4 regions of the Ruegeria sp. HKCCD7296 genome follow, and region 4 is predicted to be linked to each of the others. Evidence: riboswitches for the same ligand, from Rfam matches in the RefSeq annotation. Region 4 holds a riboswitch; each other region holds the start of a gene.
The links. Region 4 has a riboswitch for cobalamin ahead of GS632_RS15650 (DUF1636 domain-containing protein). Riboswitches for the same ligand answer to the same signal wherever they lie in the genome.

Region 1 (4,614 bases), on a different contig from region 4:
GAGCATCAGCTTGGCTGCTTTTGGTGTAAGTTTCATGGTCGGTTTCCTCCCCGATTGTCTTCCATGGATCGTTTGATTTTTTTCGCCAACTCGTTCGAGGTCAGCAGCGGCGGTCCGTCAGAGTCGCGTTCAATCAGCACCGCCTGACTGAGTTCGCGCAAAGTTGCGGGTTCTTCTCCTCGGGTCTGACGTATCAGCATCGTAGCAAGGCGTTCACCTGCCCGTTTAGAGTCGACGCTGAACGTCGTTAGCCCGGGGCTGGCGTATTGGCATTCCGGGACCCCGTCATATCCAAGAACCGAGACATCGCGCCCGATCTCAAGGCCAAATTCTGCGCAGACAGAGTAGCTTCCCAGTGCCGCTTGGTCTGTCGCAAATACAATCGCGGTCGGCGGGACAGGAAGACGCAATAAAGCGCGCGCTTCAGCGGCCCCTTCTTCGCGGGTGCGGGCCCCTTCGCGTATCAATTCGGGATCAACTGGCAATCCTGCGTCCCTAAGCCCGTCGACATAGCCATCCCGACGCAGGTGGCTGTAGTTGAACTTTGGATCACTGCCGACAAACCCGATACGGCTGTGACCAAAACGGGCCAGACGTTCGACCGCGTCGCTCATGGCTGTTTCGCCGGAAATATCAAACCACGACGTATCGTCCTGAAACCCGACCTGACCATAGCCAGTCCGCCCATAAAGGATGAACGGCACCTGCAAGTCCTTCAGGTATCCAACGCGCGCATCATCGACTTCGGCTCGCGGCAGTATAAATCCGTCGGCCTTACGTTCTTCAACCAAACGGCCCAGCATGTTCAGCATGTCCTGTTTCGACTTCGCGGTCGAAATTGTCATCGTCCAGTCAGACGCACTGGCAGCTTCACAAGCCCCTGCCAGAAAGTCTTGGAAAAACGGATTGTGCCGATCCGGTTCTTCACTGTTGATGACCATTGCAATGGCACGCACGCGCCCCGTTCGGATGGCCTGAGCGTGGCTGAGCGGGCGATACCCCATCTTGCGCGCCGTCACCTCAACCCGCTTTCGCGTTGATTCTGAGATGTCGGAATACCCATTCAATGCCCGCGACACCGTGCTTTTCGAAAGGCCGAGTTGATCGGCCAGTTCATCAAGCTTCACCCGTCCAGTCGCCGAGGCGCGCCGGGATCGGATTTGTCGCTGTCGCGTGTTGAGATTCGCTGTCATTCCATCATTTTGCGTTTCCGAAACCGGTTTCGGCAATGGAAAAGTCCAATTTTTGTGCGTATTGTAAATTTCTGGTTTCACAAGCCGGGATACTTATGCTTCGGCATCAAATCTGAGGTCACCGCACTGATTGTCAGACAGTGACACTGATCACCTCTATGCACCGAGCCGCAACTACACGGCAGAAACACCTTATTGAAATTCGGTATTGCCCTAAGCGATGCCGCAAACGAGAGTTGACCGTGTACAAGTTTTTCTGCCATCAACGCGCCATGTTCGGTTCCGGGGACTCACCCGGAGGCAATAGGGAATGCAGTGCGGCTTTTTCTTCGCCAATTCTGCAACTGCCCCCGCAACTGTAAGCGGCGAGCGCGGCTGATCGTGCCACTGGGATATGCCCGGGAAGGCCAGCCAAGCGTTTTGACCCGCAAGTCAGGAGACCTGCCGAACATGCGCCCTCGGAATGGGCGTTGATCGTCGGCGACGGGGTGTGCGCCGAAACTGTTTGCTTATTTGAGCAAATGGTTTCGCATTCCCCAATGTCAAAAACCAATGCGTGCCGGGGAAGGCGCGACGTGAGAAGGACTTGTTTGTGAAACACTTTTTGTTGGCGGCAACAGCTGCCATTGCATTGCCTGCGATGGCTCAGGCTCATTTCCTGCTGGAATACACCGAAGATACCATGATTGATCGTCCTGGTGACGTTCCGGTCAAGTTGGTCTTCTGGCATCCGTTTGAAGCCGGGCACGTGATGACCCTGGAAAAGCCAGAAGAATTTTATGTGATCCACAACGGCGAAAAGACCGATTTGTTGGGTACGTTGGAAGAAACCACGTTCGAAGGCCCCGAGAACACGGCCAAGGCCTTTTTGGGCTCGGTTCCAGTGAAACGTTCTGGCGATTACGTCGTGGTAACGGTACCTGCGCCTTATTACGAGGAATCTGAGGATATCTATATCCAGCAGGTCACCAAGGCATATCTGAACCGAAACGAGCTGCCCACCGACTGGGACCAGCCGCAAGGTTTGGCTACCGAAATACTGCCGCTGAACAAGCCCTATAACATCATCGCTGGCTCGACCTTCACGGGACGTGTATTGAGCGAGGGCAACCCAGTGGCTGGCGTAGAGATTGAAATCGAATACATGGCCGCGGAACCCGACTTGGCCGGAAACGGCGCAAAAAACGCAACTGCTTCCCCACTGCCAGGCGGCGCACTGGTCGCAATTTCGGACGAAAACGGCTATTTCACCTTTGGCGTGCCAAAAGCAGGCTACTGGGGTTTCGCAGCGTTGGGTTCGGGCCCGAAGACTGAACATGAAGGCAAAGAACTAAGTCAGGACGCTGTGATCTGGATCCGCGCCTGGGATCTGGAGTAACCCATATGCATATTGTGGACGGAGCCCTTTCGAACCCTGTTGTGATTGGCGGCGCAATCGCGGCAGCAGGCGGGATCGCCATGGGGCTGAAATCGCTGGACCTGGATCGCATTCCCACTGCAGGGGTGTTGTCAGCCAGCTTTTTTGTCGCCTCACTGATCCATGTTCCGATCGGCCCGTCCTCTGTGCATTTGATCCTGAACGGTCTGGCCGGGCTTTTGCTCGGCTGGGCGGCCTTTCCGGCGCTTTTTGTTGGCTTGCTGCTTCAGGCTGTGTTCTTCGGCTTTGGAGGACTGACAGTGCTTGGGATCAACACAGTCAACATCGCCCTTCCGGCGGTGCTTACATGGATAATCTTCGGTCGTCTGATCGCCAAGGGCACGCCTGTTCAAGGAGCAGTTTGGGGCGGCATAGGCGGCGCTTTCTCAATCGCAGCTACGACGGCTTTTGTCGCAGTATCGCTGGCGCTGTCGGGCGACGAATTCCTGCCGGCTGCGAAGCTTGTGTTATTTGCTCACGTCCCTGTCATGGCCGTCGAAGCGGTTCTGACCGGGTTCGCCATTTTACTGGCTCGTCAGGTTAAACCAGAACTCTTTTATAAAGGCGCATCGGCATGAGGCAACTGCTCGTTGTTATTGCGTTGTCACTGATGCCGCTTCCTGCGCTGGCCCACAAAGTTATCGCAGGGGTCTTTCCTGCAGGCGATGCAATCGAAGGCGAATTGGGCTTTTCAAACGGCGATATGGCGCAAAACCAAAAAGTCATCGTGTACGGGCCCGATGGTGCTGAGTTGGGACGAACACTGACCGATACAGATGGTTTCTTCCTTTACACCCCGACCAACCCGGTAGAACACACGTTCAAAGCAGACTTGGGCGCGGGGCATGTGGCAGAAGTCACCATGCCTGCTGCCGATGTCGCGGCGATAATGGGTGTTGAAGCTGACGTGGTCGAAACTGCCGCAATGATTGCCCCTAAGGAAGGTGGGACGCAGGTGACTGTCGCATCATTGACGAACGAAGAACGCGCCGCAATTGCTCAGGCGGTCCGAGACGAAACCCGCCCGCTGCGACGCGAGATTGCCTCCTATCGTGAACACAATGATCTGCAAACGATCCTGGGTGGCATCGGTTACATCATTGGTTTGTTCGGAATCGGCTTTTACATCGCCGCACGCAAGAAGATGACCTCCTGATGGCCCACGCCCTGGAACCCCAGGCCAAGACATTGGCCGAGACTGGTACGGGTGCATCCTTTTGGGTGATCCAAGGCTTGGATCCTCGGATGCGGATCGTGGTGGCGAGTGTTTTTTCCATTGTCACGGTCTCGCTCAGCACCATTCCAGGGCTGATTGCGGCATTGGCTGTTTCTATCGGAGTGCTGCTGATGTCTCGCCTGCCCATTCGCCGAACGCTCAAACGTATGGCGATGATGGACAGCTTTATCATCTTCATGTTGGTACTTTTGCCATTTACCACGCCCGGGGATGCGATGTTCAACTTGTTTGGGTTTCCGGCCAGTTGGCAAGGCCTTTGGAAAGCCACTGAGATTGCGCTGACAGCTAACGCCGTCATATTGTCCCTGATGGTTCTGGTTGGAACGATGGAACCGGTTACGCTTGGCCACGCGTTGCATAAACTGCGCTGTCCCGAAGCACTCGTCCACCTTCTGATGTTTACCATTCGCTACATCGAAGTTTTACGCGTGGAATATATGCGCCTGCGCGCGGCGATGAAGGTCCGTGGGTTTCGACCGGGCACTAATTGGCACACGTATCGCAGCTTTGGCTATCTGGTTGGCATGATGTTGGTCCGCGCCATCGAACGGTCCGAGCGAATCTTAGCAGCGATGAAATGCCGAGGGTTCTCTGGACGGCTTCTCTTGCTGCAGGAATTTAACCTGACCCTGCGCGACTACGTGTTTGCGGCGACTCTATGCATAGTGTGCATTGGGCTTCTTTGTCTGGATTTCGCATGACGATCCTCAAGCTGGAAGACATTCATTTCGCCTATCCCGGTCAAGCACCCGTACTGGACGGCGCCT
Region 2 (4,614 bases), on a different contig from region 4:
GTTTCTTGTGGGCGGCGTCGCCGAGAAAAACCGTTGGCTCTTTGATCAGGACTTTAAGGATGCGTTCAACGGCGGTGGACGTTTTAGTGAGTTGCGAAAGTCATTGAACCTGTACGTCTCAGAACAAGCCGAATTTGGCATCATTGGTGCAAACAACTTTTGCAAGAACGCCCTCAAGCGTTAAGCGACGTGCCCCACAAGAACTCCAGGAAAGGACTGTCGAATGATCTTGTGTTGCGGGGAAGCCCTGATTGATATGATCGCCGAGCCGACAGTTTTCGGTGCGCACGGCTTTGTTCCGCATACCGGCGGGGCGATCCTGAATACAGCAGTCGCCATGGGGCGTCTAGGCGTATCTGTGGGGATGCTGACGGGCATTTCAACGGACATGTTCGGCCAGCAGTTGATCACCGCATTAAACGCCAGTCACGTTGATACATCGCATGTGATCGTCTCGGATCGCCCCAGCACACTTGCCTTTGTTCAACTTCAAGATGGGCACGCAACCTACAGCTTTGTCGATGAAAACACGGCTGGGCGTATGTTGACGCCGGAAGATATGCCAGATCAGCTTCCAGCAGTCTCTGCTTTGTATCTAGGGGGTATTAGTGTGGCGTGTGAGCCCTGCGCGGATGCCTACGCGTCATTGTTGAAGCGTCATGGTGGCGAACGTGCGGTGATGCTGGATCCGAACATCCGTCCGGGTTTCATCGAGGATCAGGCCCGGTTTCGAACACGCCTGAACCACATGATCGCGCAATCCGATATCGTCAAAGTTTCCGACGAGGATCTGGACTGGATCATTCCCGGTACCGAGCCCGAGTCGGCGAAAGCCGCGTTGTTGTTGCAGGCCGGGCCAACGGCCCTGATAGTGACCCGGGGCGGTGATGGCGCACATGGGTATCTGGCAGATGGATCAAAGGTTTCGGTGCCGGTGAAACAGGTGCAGGTCGTAGACACGATCGGTGCCGGCGATACGTTCAATGCTGGTGTGCTCACCGCACTCAGCCGTGCTGAGAAACTGACCAAACAAGGCGTGCGAAACCTGACCCCAGAAGCGTTGCGCGCGGCCATGGAACTGGGAGCCGAAGTCGCCGCTGTAACCGTATCCCGTGCCGGGGCCGAGCCGCCCTGGGCGCATGAGCTTTAATTCTTGGAAAAACCAATGAAACGATCCGAAATTAACCGCATCAAGTCCGAAGCGCAGGCTTTCATACAATCCTTTGGAGCCGTGTTACCACCTTTTGCCGATTGGTCGCCCGATCAGATGCGAAGTCCTGTAGCTGAAACGATCCGCAGTCGGGGGCTGGGCTGGGACATCACCGATTACGCTCAGGGTCGGTTTGACGAACTCGGCCTGTTCCTCTTCACTCTGCGCAATGGTGAGGTGAATGATCTGAAATCAGGTCGCGGGATGTTGTATGCGGAAAAATTGCTGATCTCGAAAGATAAACAACTGTCTCCGATGCATCGTCACATCGTAAAGGCCGAGGACATCATCAATCGCGGCGGGGGTGATCTGGTGCTGGAGATTTACGCATCTGACCCTGACGGGGGCATCGACCGGAACACGCCAGTGACGGTACCCAGCGATGCCTGCCCTGTTACGTTGCAACCAGGTGAGCATTTGCGGCTGAAACCGGGGCAAAGCGTGACCCTTATGCCGGGTGTCTGGCACGCATTCTGGGCAGAACACGGCGATTGCCTTATTGGAGAGGTTTCGACTGTGAATGATGACCGTACGGATAATGTCTTCGAAGATTCCATCCCTCGGTTTTCACAGATCGAAGAAGACGCTGCGCCGGACTTCTTGTTGGTTTCCGACTATTGATATCAACCAGGCTAGAACCGGCCAACGTGAATGTGAGCCGCGCCCAGATGTTTTGGATCGGCTCGACTGCTTCTCCTTCTTGACAAGTCCAGCACCGCCAGCCTAGCTGAGTTGGATGGTTCCGAAAGGGATGAAAATGGGAATACGGTGCGGCGCTGTATTGCGCCAAGTCCGTGACTGCCCCCGCAACTGTAAGCGGAGAGCGACGCCACTGCGCCACTGACCCCGAAAGGGTTGGGAAGGTGGGCCAAGCTTTGACCCGCAAGTCAGGAGACCTGCCATCCGATGTTTAACCAACCCGGGGCGGGGCGTCCTGGAAGGAGGCTTTGATGGCACGGTTTTCGCGTGTTTCCATTTTTGGCACCTTCTGTCCGCGCTTGGTTTCAAGCAGAGCGGACAATGCAACAGGTGACTGATAGCTTTATCCTCAACCCCAATACCTATTGTGCTGTGGCCTCGCGAAAAGATCGCGATTCTCAAAATAGTAATGTTATAACATTGTATTGTAGTTTGATCAGCGGTAACCGGTGCGCACAATGACGAAAACTGCAGATCATTTCCTACTTGTATGCACGACATGCACAGGCGCGATGTCCACCGATCAAGTGAGTGGCGCATTGGCGCGAAAACTGCCCGAAGGGTTTGCAATCCGGGAGGTCGCGTGCATGGCGGGCTGCGACCGGCCAACCACCGTCGGTTTTCAGGCACCGGGCAAGGCGCAGTATTTGTTTGGTGACATCGTTTCGGAACAGGATCTGGATGCAGTGGTGGAATTCGCCGGGCAATATCAGCTCAGTTCCGATGGTTGGACAAACGCAACTGACCGCCCGCTAACACTGTTCACCAAAACCTTGTCGCGCATGCCTGCCTTGCCATCGCAGAGGCCGTCATGAGTTTCCTGGCTGTCGAAAACCTAGAATATTATGCCTTGAACGGTGATGTGCTGCTTCAGGATGTGTCCTTTGGCTTGGAAGAAGGATCAATTCTGGCGATTGCGGGACCGAATGGGGCTGGGAAGACTACGCTGCTCAAGCTGCTTTGCGGAATCGAACGTATTGCGCTGGGTGATGTGCAGATAAAAGGTCAAAGCCTGCGCACCTTGTCGGCCCATGAACGCGCGCGGACGATCGCTGTGGTTGGCCAACAGGAAATGCCGGATAGTCGGTTGCGATTGCACGACTATGTTGCACTTGGCCAAATTCCGATCAAGGCTGACAAGTCCGCGTCTGAGCACAGGGAAGATCTTGACCGGGTTTTGGAAACAACGGGTTTAATGCACCTTTCCCGCAAACCTATGGGTCAGCTATCGGGGGGTGAGAGGCAACGGGCGCATATCGCACGTGCGCTGGCTCAAAACCCGTCTCTGTTGTTTCTGGACGAGCCGACCAATCACCTAGACCCGGATGCCAAGGGGCACATGTTGTCTTTGGTCGCTGAATTGGGCGTGACGGTTGTCATGATCGTCCACGATCTGGTCATGATCCCGGAATTTGCCACTCATGTGGCGTTAATGAAATCAACACGTCTGACAGGGTTTGGCCCTGTCAACGATGTTCTGACAACGGATCGTGTCCGCGACACGTTTGGAGTGGATTATCTGTGTTTCCAGCATGAGGGCCGCATGATCCCTGCTCTGGATATTCGAAAACGTAAACTGTCATCATAACAGGAGCTTACAATGATGCAGAAACTCTGGCCTGTGGCTGTGTTCACTGGCCTGGCAAGCGGCGCAGCCGCGGATGCCATTACAGTGGACAATTGCGGCGAGCCACTGGTTTTTGAAACAACGCCAGAACGGCTCGTTGTTCACGACATGAACATGACTGACATGGCGTTTGCTTTGGGTCTGCAAGACAAGATCGTCGGCCTGACCGGCATCACAGGCTGGTACAAGACCAGCCCGGATTTTGATGCACAGCGCGGCGACATCCCCGAGTTGGCTCCGAAATATCCTACAGTTGAAAACCTTGTCTCTGTCGAACCCGATATGTTTTTCGCTGGTTGGTATTACGGAATGCAGCCAGGTGGCGAAGTGACCCCAGACACGCTGGAACCCTTTGGCATCAAGACCATGGTCTTGACCGAAAGCTGCGTGCACCTGAACAAAGACCGCCCCGAAGCCAGCATGGATCTGCTGTTTGACGACGTCCTGCGTTTGGGCCAGGTGATGGGTGTCGAGGCTAAGGCGGAAGACCTTGTCTTGGGCTGGAAAGTCCAGTTGGATGCCCTTGAGGCAAAAACCGCCGATCTGGATAAACCTCGTGTTTTCCTGCTGGACGGGCCGGCAGATGCGCCTTTTACCGCAGGTAAATTCGCCATCCCGGACGCCATGATTGCCGCTGCGGGGGGTGTAAACGTCACACATGACATGGATACCAGCTGGGGTCGCACCTCTTGGGAAACCGTGGCAGCCGCAAACCCGGAATTCCTGGTGCTACTGGACTATCAAACAGGAAATGGTGCAGAAGATACCTTCCAGTTTCTGAAAGATCATCCTGTCATGTCACAAACCGATGCAGTCAAGAACGCGCGCTGGATCGGCCTGCGTTACGAGGAATTGACACCCGGACCGGCAAATATTGAAGCCATTGAAAAGATGGCCAATGCGATGCATCCGGAGACCAACTGACATGGTCCATTTGGGCCGATCGATCTTGCTGGGGGCGGTCATTCTGACCGCCCTTTTGCTGCTGTCTACGATCTATGGCACAACCTCGATCCCAATGGCCGAGGTCTTTACCGCCATTGGCTTGGGGACCGGCCTGACAGAAGGTGAAATGTCC
Region 3 (4,614 bases), on a different contig from region 4:
CCAACCTCTCACTTCATGAACCTTAGCCACAGGAGGGCTTTATGATTGTAACAAAAACCCTTCGGGCAGCGCGGTTCTGATCTCACACTACTTGCTGACTGCCTGAACACATGACCCGGGGATGCGCGATCGCCATCCGTTGGGATTGCTGTTTCTGACAACAGGCAGACCAATGAATTCTTCACTTTCGGACCTTGGATGGTCCTCTCACTTTGCCGCGCAACACGCGGCTCATCCTTCGTGCACGCCTTTTCGCATCGCTTCCGTTCATAGGGACCGCCTGATCGGGCTGAACCCGCAGGGCGAAACTCCATTGCTGACCCTTGATCAATCGACCGGCAGCTATGCCGTCGGAGACTGGGTTCTCACGGACGACGACAATCGCGTGCAACATCTACTCGACCGGCGCAGCCTGTTACACCGACGCGCCGCCGGTACAGGCGCTGCGACGCAACTGATCGCTGCCAATGTCGATGTGCTGTTCATCGTCAGTTCGTGCAACGCTGATTTCAACCTGCCCCGGCTAGAGCGTTATCTGGCACTTGCACATCAGGCAGGATGTTACCCGGTTGTTGTCCTGACAAAGGCTGACCAATCGGATGACCCCAATCGTTTCTCGGAACAGGTGCAGGCTCTGGACCCGTTTCTGACAGTTCTGGCGATCAACGCGCTGGACCTAACGGAAATGGAAAAGGTCTTATCCTGGTGCCCCAAAGGCCAGACCGGAGCACTGGTTGGGTCGTCAGGTGTTGGCAAGACAACATTGTCCAACGGCTTGACCGATCAGGATCTGGCGACATCAGGTATTCGCGAGAACGACGCTCGCGGTCGGCACACAACCACGGCGCGCGCGTTACATCGGATGCGCAACGGCGGCTGGCTGATTGATACGCCTGGAATGCGCGCATTGCGTCTGCTTGAAGCTCAGGACGGTATCGACGAGGTGTTCTCGGACCTCACCGAACTTGGCCTGAACTGCCGTTTTTCAGATTGTCAGCACGAATCCGAACCAGGCTGTGCCGTACAGCGGGCGATCAAACAAGGCGTGCTTGACCCTGCCCGCTTGGATCGATGGCGAAAGCTTCGGCGCGAAGATCAGCGCAACTCGGAAACCGTCGCCCAATCCCGGGCACGGGACAAAGCGTTCGGTAAGATGGTGCGGGGTGTCATGAAGGATCGAAAACTGCATAAAGGGCGCTAAGCGAAAGGTGCTCGGTAATTCAAAAGTCGAGCCTGATCACGCGATCAGGCTCGGCCAAACTGCCGCATTACGCCGAGCAAAAGCTCCGATATGGCCAATCTCTGACAATCCGAAGTCATCAGACCTAAGCAGGTGCCGCTTAGCCTCGGCGCCATAAAGGTCGGCAAGCCGCCAGACAGCTTCGGGCGGGACCATCTGGTCGTCCTCGAAAGTGAACAAATCCACGGGTCTACCGGAGCCGTCCCAACGCGCCTCAGGAAGGTTTTGTCCGATTTCAGGTACATAATTCAAAGGAGCCGTGCACCATTTGCGCCATTGCCAGTAGACTGAGGCCGGCAAATCCGCACCAAACCCGATCGCCTTTCCCGGCAGATAGCCAAGTGCTTTGACCAGTACCGGTGCGTGTCCATACCAGAAAACACCGGCCAATCCACGGTAAGGCCATGGGTGATCACTGAGGGTTACGAGCCCCGAACACACGCAAATCATCCGATCGATTTGGTCGATGTCGGGCTGAACAGGCCCCAGCATCGCACCAACGGAATGACCAATGGTCCATTGCTGCGCATCGGGATAACGCCTGCGCATTTCCGCCCGCGCCGCTGGCATATCGATCAAGGCCCAATCCGCCATTGTCGCACGCGCATCTTTCATGCGACCGGTCAGAGAATGCCCGAAATCCCGGTAGTCATAGGTCAGACATGCCATGCCTCGCTCTGCCGCAAGCCAATGCGCGAAGTGGCGATAATAGTCGCGCGGCACACCCGTTGCACTATTCAGCACAACCACGGTTTCAGGCTCTGACAGCGGTCGGTACAACCGTGCTGCAAGGGTCGTGGACCCGGATGGGAAAAGGAAATCTTCAGCCGACACCGTCTGCTCTGCGTCCAACATGATCCCTGACCCTGCACTGAAAAACTGAATTGCTTGGCTTCAATTTTTTAAACACTAAAGAGGAACGTTCCCCCCATCCAGCATGACCACACGTCGGGGTAAAAGATCAGCTTGACTCGGAACCGGATCAGACGCTAGCGATTGTGTGATGGTTCCTGTCCCCCACAAGGGGTCGGGATGAAAAGGGAACACGGTGCGGTTCAGTCTGGTCATCCGGGCGCAAACCAAATCCGCGACTGCCCCCGCAACTGTAAGCGGTGAGCGATGCCAAAACACCACTGGCCCCAAAGGCTGGGAAGGTCGGCAAAGCCATGACCCGCAAGTCAGGAGACCTGCCATCGGAACTGAAACCGAAACTCGGGCGGGGTGTCCGGGCAGGTCCTGACAGCACGTTGCCGTCCCACCTGACCCAACTCTCCTGCCCACCACGCGCGGAGGGCGCAGGATGATCTGGAAGACGAAGACGCATGAATACAGTGCAACGGTGTGTCAGCGGACGGGCAAAACCTGCCCTGCCCTGGCGCGGCTGGCACGCTCAATTTCCGAGGCGATGAAGCAGGCCACAGCCGCCACAAGCGACGGGTTCGAGTTCGAAGGTGGCAGTGAATTGTCACATTGCACGCAAGGATGCCACGCAACTTTCCGAGCGCAATCAGACAGAATTCGCATCTTTTGCGATACACAGCCTGAAGCAGAGCCGCAGGACCTGAACGCTTACGCCGATCTGATCTTTGGAAACACGTTCAGCACCTTGCCATCCGGCATCATTACAGACCCACCCTGCGCGATGATCGACGTTGCAAAGCTGCGGCCTCGCAAACCCGTGCACGCGCCTGAACAGATTTCGGCCTAAGACTATACGACTTGAGCCTGAAAATTCTGTGCTGCCCAGGCCAATTGGGCGTCTGTTTCCACGGCACAAGGACGCAGCGCCCGCAAACGCTCCAGGGCTTTGTCTGGCTGTTCGCCGCATTCGACCATCAGCCGCAGAACAACCATTCCCGACCTGCCGCAGCCGCCCCGACAATGCACCAGTACCCGCCCTCCACCCGTCAAAGCATGCCGGGCGGCCGCGCTGATCGAGGGCCACGCCTCTTCAACTGCAGGCGTAGGGGCGCCAAAGTCTTCGATCGGCAGATGCACCCACCGGCTGGCGCGGCTTTGGATATCGCTGCCGAATTCCTGCGCCCCGTTTTGGAGCATCTCGACGTCCGTTGTCATTGAAACAACCAGCCCCGGCTTCCATGCGGCAATCGTATCCAGATCCCTTTCATAATCCCCGCCCCGTCCGGGCATCGATGTCAGGGCAAGTGTACCCCCCGCGACTTGCAGGGCATAGATAACCAGTTGCGACATAAACCAGTGTCCTCCACCAAGAACTCTTAACGAAAATGCACCATAAATTTTGTTGGACCAGCTTAGTGCGAATCCGGTCAGAATCTAAATCAAAAATCATCGCGCCTCGCAGTGGACGCGGAAGGCAGCGACCACTACGCTGAGCCGAAGCACCGAATCCGACCGAGAAAACATGACCGACACGCCCAGCCCCGCCTATCAGGTTCTCGCCCGCAAATATCGCCCGGAAACCTTTGCCGATCTGGTGGGTCAGGATGCCATGGTGCGCACCCTGAAAAACGCGTTCGAAGCGGACCGGATTGCGCAGGCTTTCATCATGACCGGCATTCGCGGAACCGGTAAAACCACCACCGCACGGATCATCGCCAAGGGTATGAACTGTATCGGGCCCGACGGCAATGGCGGCCCGACGACCGAACCTTGCGGCCAATGCGAACACTGCGCAGCTATCATGGAAGGCCGCCACGTCGATGTGATGGAGATGGACGCCGCCAGCCGAACTGGCGTGAACGATATTCGCGAGATTATCGACAGTGTCCGCTATCGCGCCGCCAGCGCGCGTTACAAGATATACATCATCGATGAGGTCCACATGCTTTCGACCAGCGCTTTCAACGCGCTGCTCAAGACGCTTGAGGAACCGCCCGAGCATGTGAAGTTCATCTTTGCAACCACTGAAATCCGCAAGGTGCCGGTCACAGTTCTGTCGCGCTGTCAGCGCTTTGACCTGCGCCGGATCGAACCCGAGGATATGATCGGCCTTCTGCAAAAGATCGCGTCAGCGGAAGGCGCTGAGATCGCAGAAGATGCGCTGGCGCTGATCACGCGCGCCGCGGAAGGGTCTGCAAGGGATGCAACCTCGCTGCTGGATCAGGCGATATCGCACGGGGCGGGTGAAACCACTGCCGAACAGGTTCGCGCAATGCTGGGCCTTGCGGACCGTGGCCGCGTTCTGGACCTGATGGACATGATCCTGCGGGGCGACGCCGCAGGCGCACTGACGGAACTCAGCGGCCAATACGCAGAAGGTGCTGACCCATTGGCTGTCTTGCGCGATCTGGCTGAGATCACACATTGGGTGTCCGTCGTGAAGATCACGCCAGACGCCGCCGAAGACCCAACCGTTTCTCCGGACGAACGGAGCCGTGGACAGCACCTGGCAG
Region 4 (4,614 bases):
AGCCCACCGCATGGGCCATCTGCCAGTCTTTGCCGGGATAGGTCGACAGCACCAACGCTGGGATCTGATCCGCCTTCGGTTTGTCGTTCAGGCGCAGCCAGCCTGATACCCGGTCGATAATGGCTTCGATCCGTTCGGCCTCGGCCCGGTGGGCAAAGCGGGAGTATTCCAGATGAGGATCGCGTTTGCCCGGTTCCTTGAATGAAGCGATGCCCGCCGAAATCCGCCCGTCTACCTCGGGCAAGACAACATGCATGGCAAGGTCGGCAGGGGAGAGCCCGCGTTCCGCCTCAGCCCAGGCTTTGCGGCGCGAGGTGGCCAGAGCGACCTGAAACACCGGCACATTGGCGGCATCCAGCGGAGACGTGCCCGACGCGCCTTTGCCCGAAAAGGACGTTGCGTTGATGATGGCAGCGGGGGTCAACGCCCCAAGCGTCTCGCGCAACCAATCGGCAGCAGTTGGCGCTTTGAGCGAAGGTGCGAACAGGCCCACTGCCGCAAATCCGCGCGCACGCAAACTGCGGATCAGAGCTGCGACTGGGGCAGTGTCGGCCGACGTCAGATATGCGCGGTAAAACGTGACGACGATACGTTTTGCGTCGCCTTCGAACGCGGTATCCGTTGGGATTACACCACGATCCGGGCACCATGCGCCGCATTCAGGCAGGGTCTTTGCGCCCATCACCGGCCCGGCATAAAGCCCTGCTGCCAAGGCCATCTGGGCCAATGCGGCTTGCGCTGCGACCTCACCACCGGTGTCACACAGATGGGCCAAACGGCGCAGCGTTGAAACGGGCAGAGTGGAATAGTCATCCAGCCGCGTATCCTCTCGCCCGTCCGCGGGCAGAACGGCAAGCGCGATGCCCTTAGCATGCGCCAGCGCCAGAACCTGTTGCAAGCCGTAGGACCAGTAAGGCACGCCGCCAATCAGGCGGATCAGAATGCCCTTGGCGCCGTCCAACGTTTGTTCGACATAGGTGTCGACGGACAGAGGGTGTTTGAGGGCGGTCAAATTGGCCAATCGAAGTGTTGGCATTCGTCCCTCGGCCCCGCCGCCACGATGCCAACCCGCCGCGAAAGCGCCTAGGTCGCTGTCCGAGAAGGACAAGACAACCAAATCCGCCGGGCTTTGGCCCAGATCGGTTGGGGTCTCGGTTTCCTCGAGCCCGTTGCTTTCGCGGAAGACGACGTGCATGGTTTACTCGGCAGCCTCGGTGACGCCTGCAAGGATTCCGCGGATTTCGGCCTCTTTGATGTCGTCATGCTCGGCGATAACGACCAGACGCGAACGGCGCTCTTCCTCCGGTCCCCATGGGCGGTCATATTGGTGACGGACACGTGCGCCCACAGCCTGAACCAGCAGGCGCATGGGTTTGCCCTGAACGGCGGCATAACCTTTGACACGCAGGATGTTCAGCTCTGACGCCAGACGTTCGATCTTGGCGACCAGATCGGCTGGGTCGGTTTGTTCCGGCAACTCGACGATGATGCTTTCGAAATCGTCATGTTCATGATCGTGGTGACCGTCGTGGTGCGACGGGCGCGCATCCATGTCGTCCTCGGCTGCGGCTTCCAGACCCAGTACAACGCGGACATCCACGACGCCCTCGGCGACTTCGACAACAGGCAGGGGGCGTGGGGCTTCGGCGGCGATCACCTCTTTGGCCTTGGCCACACCTTCGGGTCCTGCAAGATCAGGCTTGGTCAACAGGATGATGTCGGCGCACGAGATCTGATCCTCGAACACTTCGGACAGGGGCGTTTCGTGATCGATCGAGTCATCAGCGAGGCGCTGGGCATCCACAGCTTCGACATTCGGGGCAAAGCGACCGGCGGCGACGGCCTCGGCATCGGCCAGAGCGATCACGCCATCGACAGTGATCTTTGAGCGGATATCCGGCCAGTCGAACGCCTTCAACAACGGTTTTGGCAGGGCGAGGCCAGAGGTTTCGATCAGGATATGCTCGGGGCGCGGTTCCAGCGCCATCAGCGCCTCGATGGTCGGGATGAAGTCATCCGCGACGGTGCAGCAGATGCAACCGTTTGCCAACTCCATGATGTTTTCCGCAGGGCAATCCGGGATGGCGCAGGATTTCAGGATATCGCCATCCACGCCCACATCGCCAAACTCGTTGACGACGACGGCCAGACGTTTGCCCTGAGGGTTCTGCATCAGGTGTTTGACCAGCGTTGTTTTTCCCGAGCCCAGAAAGCCGGTGATCACGGTGACGGGAAGTTTTTCGAGATTCGACATGTCAGGCTCCAATCGGGGGAATGCGCGAGGCGCAGTTTTTGCGGAAATGTTCAGGGCGTTCGCGCCATTTCACCAGGCCATCTTCGGTAGCCAGATACTTGGTCGCGCCGTCGATGATCACATCGACATGGTCCACTTCGTTCAGGTTCTCGTAAACGAAGGTCCAGCGATCGGGACCGCCGCGCAGCACGATAGAACAGCCCTGATCGCAGTTCGAAAGGCATTCAACAGGTTTCAGGGTGATGCCGTCGGGCAATTCGGCTTGTTCCAAGGCCTGGTGCAGCAATGTGCCGGGGCGTTGCGCATCGTTTTCGACGGGCAGCCCGCGGCGGCAGGTCGTGCAGACCAGAAGCTCGACCGGTGTGGTCTCAGTCGTGTCTCTCATCCCCCCAAATCCTCTTCGCGGGGGACGGGGTTTCAAGCGGGCCACGTGTCGCAACATGGACCCGACACCGGAACACCCCGCCCGGTTTCAACTTCGGGTGCTGGCAGGTCTCCCGGCTTGCGGATGTCAGAGACCTGGTACGTCAGGGTCCTCTGTCGGATGTCCCGCCTTCCCGGCCTTGGCCAGTGGCATTGGGCACCCTCTCCGGTCACGGTCGCGGGGGCGGCTGCGTTTGGCGGAAGATCCGTTGACGCATTCCCTTTTCATCGGCTCTTGCCGACACCAACGAATGGGTCATGCGGCACCGCTGGCCCGCTTGTCAAGCGCGTTGCGCGTAACATCAGGGTGTGGGTGTGAAAAGCGACCTGTGGTTGTCGTTGGGCGGCATGAATGGTCAGATAAATCCGTGATCGCATGACGGGTACAAGCCAGCAGGGAGAGGCGACATATGAAAGTAGGATTCATCGGGTTGGGAAACGTTGGCGGCAAGCTTTCGGGTTCCTTGCTGCGAAACGGGATTGATCTAATAGTGCATGATCTGAACGCGGATCTGGTGGGCGAGTTCGTCGCCCTTGGCGCAAAGGCAGCCGAAGGTCCGGCACAGTTGATGCGCGATTGCGATGCCGTCATCACCTGCTTGCCATCGCCTGCGGCATCAGATGCGGTCATGCAAGAGATGCTGCCCGAAGTGGGCCCCGGCAAAATCTGGATGGAGATGTCGACAACCGATGAGGCCGAGGTCAAGCGTTTGGGGGCCGAGGTGATCGAACGCGGAGGCGCGGCAGTGGACTGCCCGGTTTCGGGCGGGTGCCACCGGGCGGCCACCGGCAATATCTCGATCTTCGCGGGATGTGATCGTGCGACTTTTGAGCGAATTCTGCCGTTTCTGACCACCATGGGGCGGCGTGTTTTGCACACTGGTGAATTGGGCTCTGCCTCGGTTCTGAAGGTGATGACCAACTATCTGGCCACGGCCAACCTGATCACCTGCGCCGAAGCGCTGGTCACGGCAAAGGCTGCCGGGATGGATCTGAACACAACATACGAGGCGATAAAAATCTCGTCCGGTACGTCCTTTGTGCATGAAACGGAAAGTCAGGTCATCCTGAACGGATCGCGCGATATTTCTTTCACTATGGACTTGGTGAAAAAGGACATTGGTCTGTTTCAAGAGGTCGCTGACCGCGCCGGGGTGCCTCTGGAAATGAACCCGGTCATGATCAAGATTTTTGAAGATGGCATTGCCCGGTATGGGGATCGCGAGCTGTCGCCGAATATCATCAAACGACTGGAAGAGGCGACAGGCCTGGACATCACAGCCCCCGGTTTCCCGCCGGAGATGGAAGATGATGAACCGGAAGAGCCAGGGTACGAGGTTGTTCCGCAAGGGCGAGGTCCGGCGTAAAGGTCCAGCCTGGGCTTTCCAGTGAGGTGTCATTGGCAGTCGGGGTTGGTCAGCCCATAAATCCGGCCCCGATTGCTACGCTAGTACAGGACGTTGATCATCACCAACGAAACGATCAGGAACAAAGCAGTCATAATGCCGCCCGAGCGTACGAAATCCATGACCTTGTACCCGGCCGGACCCATGATCAGTGCGTTGACCTGATGGGTCGGGATGATGAAGCTGTTCGAGGTTGATATGGCGACTGTGAGTGCAAAGACTGCTGGGTTGCCTCCTGCAGCCACGGCAATTGATACGGCCAGTGGTACGAGCAGAACGGTGGCGCCAACGTTCGACATGACCAATGAAAACGCTGTTGCCAGAACGGCAATGCCTGCTTGAAGCGACCAAAGTGGCCAGCCGTCAAGAATGACCATGATTTGCTGTGCGATCCATGCGGCTGTGCCGGTGTTCTGCACGGCCTGTCCCAAAGGTATGAGGCAGGCGAGCAGGAAGACGGTGTTCCATCCAACGGCACGATAGGCCTCATCCACGCTAAGCACGCGGGTCAACATCATTCCGGCTGCCCCG

Region 1: it holds a riboswitch for cobalamin, as region 4 does, so the genes downstream of both, GS632_RS17295 (DUF4198 domain-containing protein) here and GS632_RS15650 (DUF1636 domain-containing protein) in region 4, are expected to answer to the same signal.
Region 2: it holds a riboswitch for cobalamin, as region 4 does, so the genes downstream of both, GS632_RS07505 (DUF1636 domain-containing protein) here and GS632_RS15650 (DUF1636 domain-containing protein) in region 4, are expected to answer to the same signal.
Region 3: it holds a riboswitch for cobalamin, as region 4 does, so the genes downstream of both, GS632_RS00235 (hypothetical protein) here and GS632_RS15650 (DUF1636 domain-containing protein) in region 4, are expected to answer to the same signal.

Annotation. Positions count from the first base shown of each region.
Region 1 is NZ_WVRF01000014.1:127,065-131,678, forward strand. Features, by position in the region: gene GS632_RS17285 (ABC transporter substrate-binding protein) at 1-36, opposite strand, end outside; gene GS632_RS17290 (LacI family DNA-binding transcriptional regulator) at 33-1,193, opposite strand; cobalamin riboswitch at 1,454-1,657, shown strand; gene GS632_RS17295 (DUF4198 domain-containing protein) at 1,786-2,571, shown strand; gene cbiM (cobalt transporter CbiM) at 2,577-3,188, shown strand; gene GS632_RS17305 (cobalt ABC transporter permease) at 3,185-3,766, shown strand; gene cbiQ (cobalt ECF transporter T component CbiQ) at 3,766-4,548, shown strand; gene GS632_RS17315 (energy-coupling factor ABC transporter ATP-binding protein) at 4,545-4,614, shown strand, end outside.
Region 2 is NZ_WVRF01000004.1:55,156-59,769, forward strand. Features, by position in the region: gene GS632_RS22090 (ROK family protein) at 1-184, shown strand, start outside; gene GS632_RS07495 (carbohydrate kinase) at 224-1,150, shown strand; gene GS632_RS07500 (D-lyxose/D-mannose family sugar isomerase) at 1,166-1,831, shown strand; cobalamin riboswitch at 1,931-2,129, shown strand; gene GS632_RS07505 (DUF1636 domain-containing protein) at 2,368-2,724, shown strand; gene GS632_RS07510 (ABC transporter ATP-binding protein) at 2,721-3,497, shown strand; gene GS632_RS07515 (ABC transporter substrate-binding protein) at 3,510-4,460, shown strand; gene GS632_RS07520 (iron ABC transporter permease) at 4,462-4,614, shown strand, end outside.
Region 3 is NZ_WVRF01000001.1:50,019-54,632, forward strand. Features, by position in the region: RNA gene ffs (signal recognition particle sRNA small type) at 1-14, shown strand, start outside; gene rsgA (ribosome small subunit-dependent GTPase A) at 173-1,201, shown strand; gene GS632_RS00230 (hypothetical protein) at 1,238-2,095, opposite strand; cobalamin riboswitch at 2,228-2,450, shown strand; gene GS632_RS00235 (hypothetical protein) at 2,541-2,948, shown strand; gene GS632_RS00240 (protein-tyrosine phosphatase family protein) at 2,951-3,451, opposite strand; gene GS632_RS00245 (DNA polymerase III subunit gamma/tau) at 3,624-4,614, shown strand, end outside.
Region 4 is NZ_WVRF01000012.1:57,545-62,158, reverse strand. Features, by position in the region: gene cobN (cobaltochelatase subunit CobN) at 1-1,195, opposite strand, end outside; gene cobW (cobalamin biosynthesis protein CobW) at 1,199-2,254, opposite strand; gene GS632_RS15650 (DUF1636 domain-containing protein) at 2,256-2,639, opposite strand; cobalamin riboswitch at 2,724-2,941, opposite strand; partial or broken gene GS632_RS15645 (NAD(P)-dependent oxidoreductase) at 3,067-4,044, shown strand; gene GS632_RS15640 (SLC13 family permease) at 4,125-4,614, opposite strand, start outside.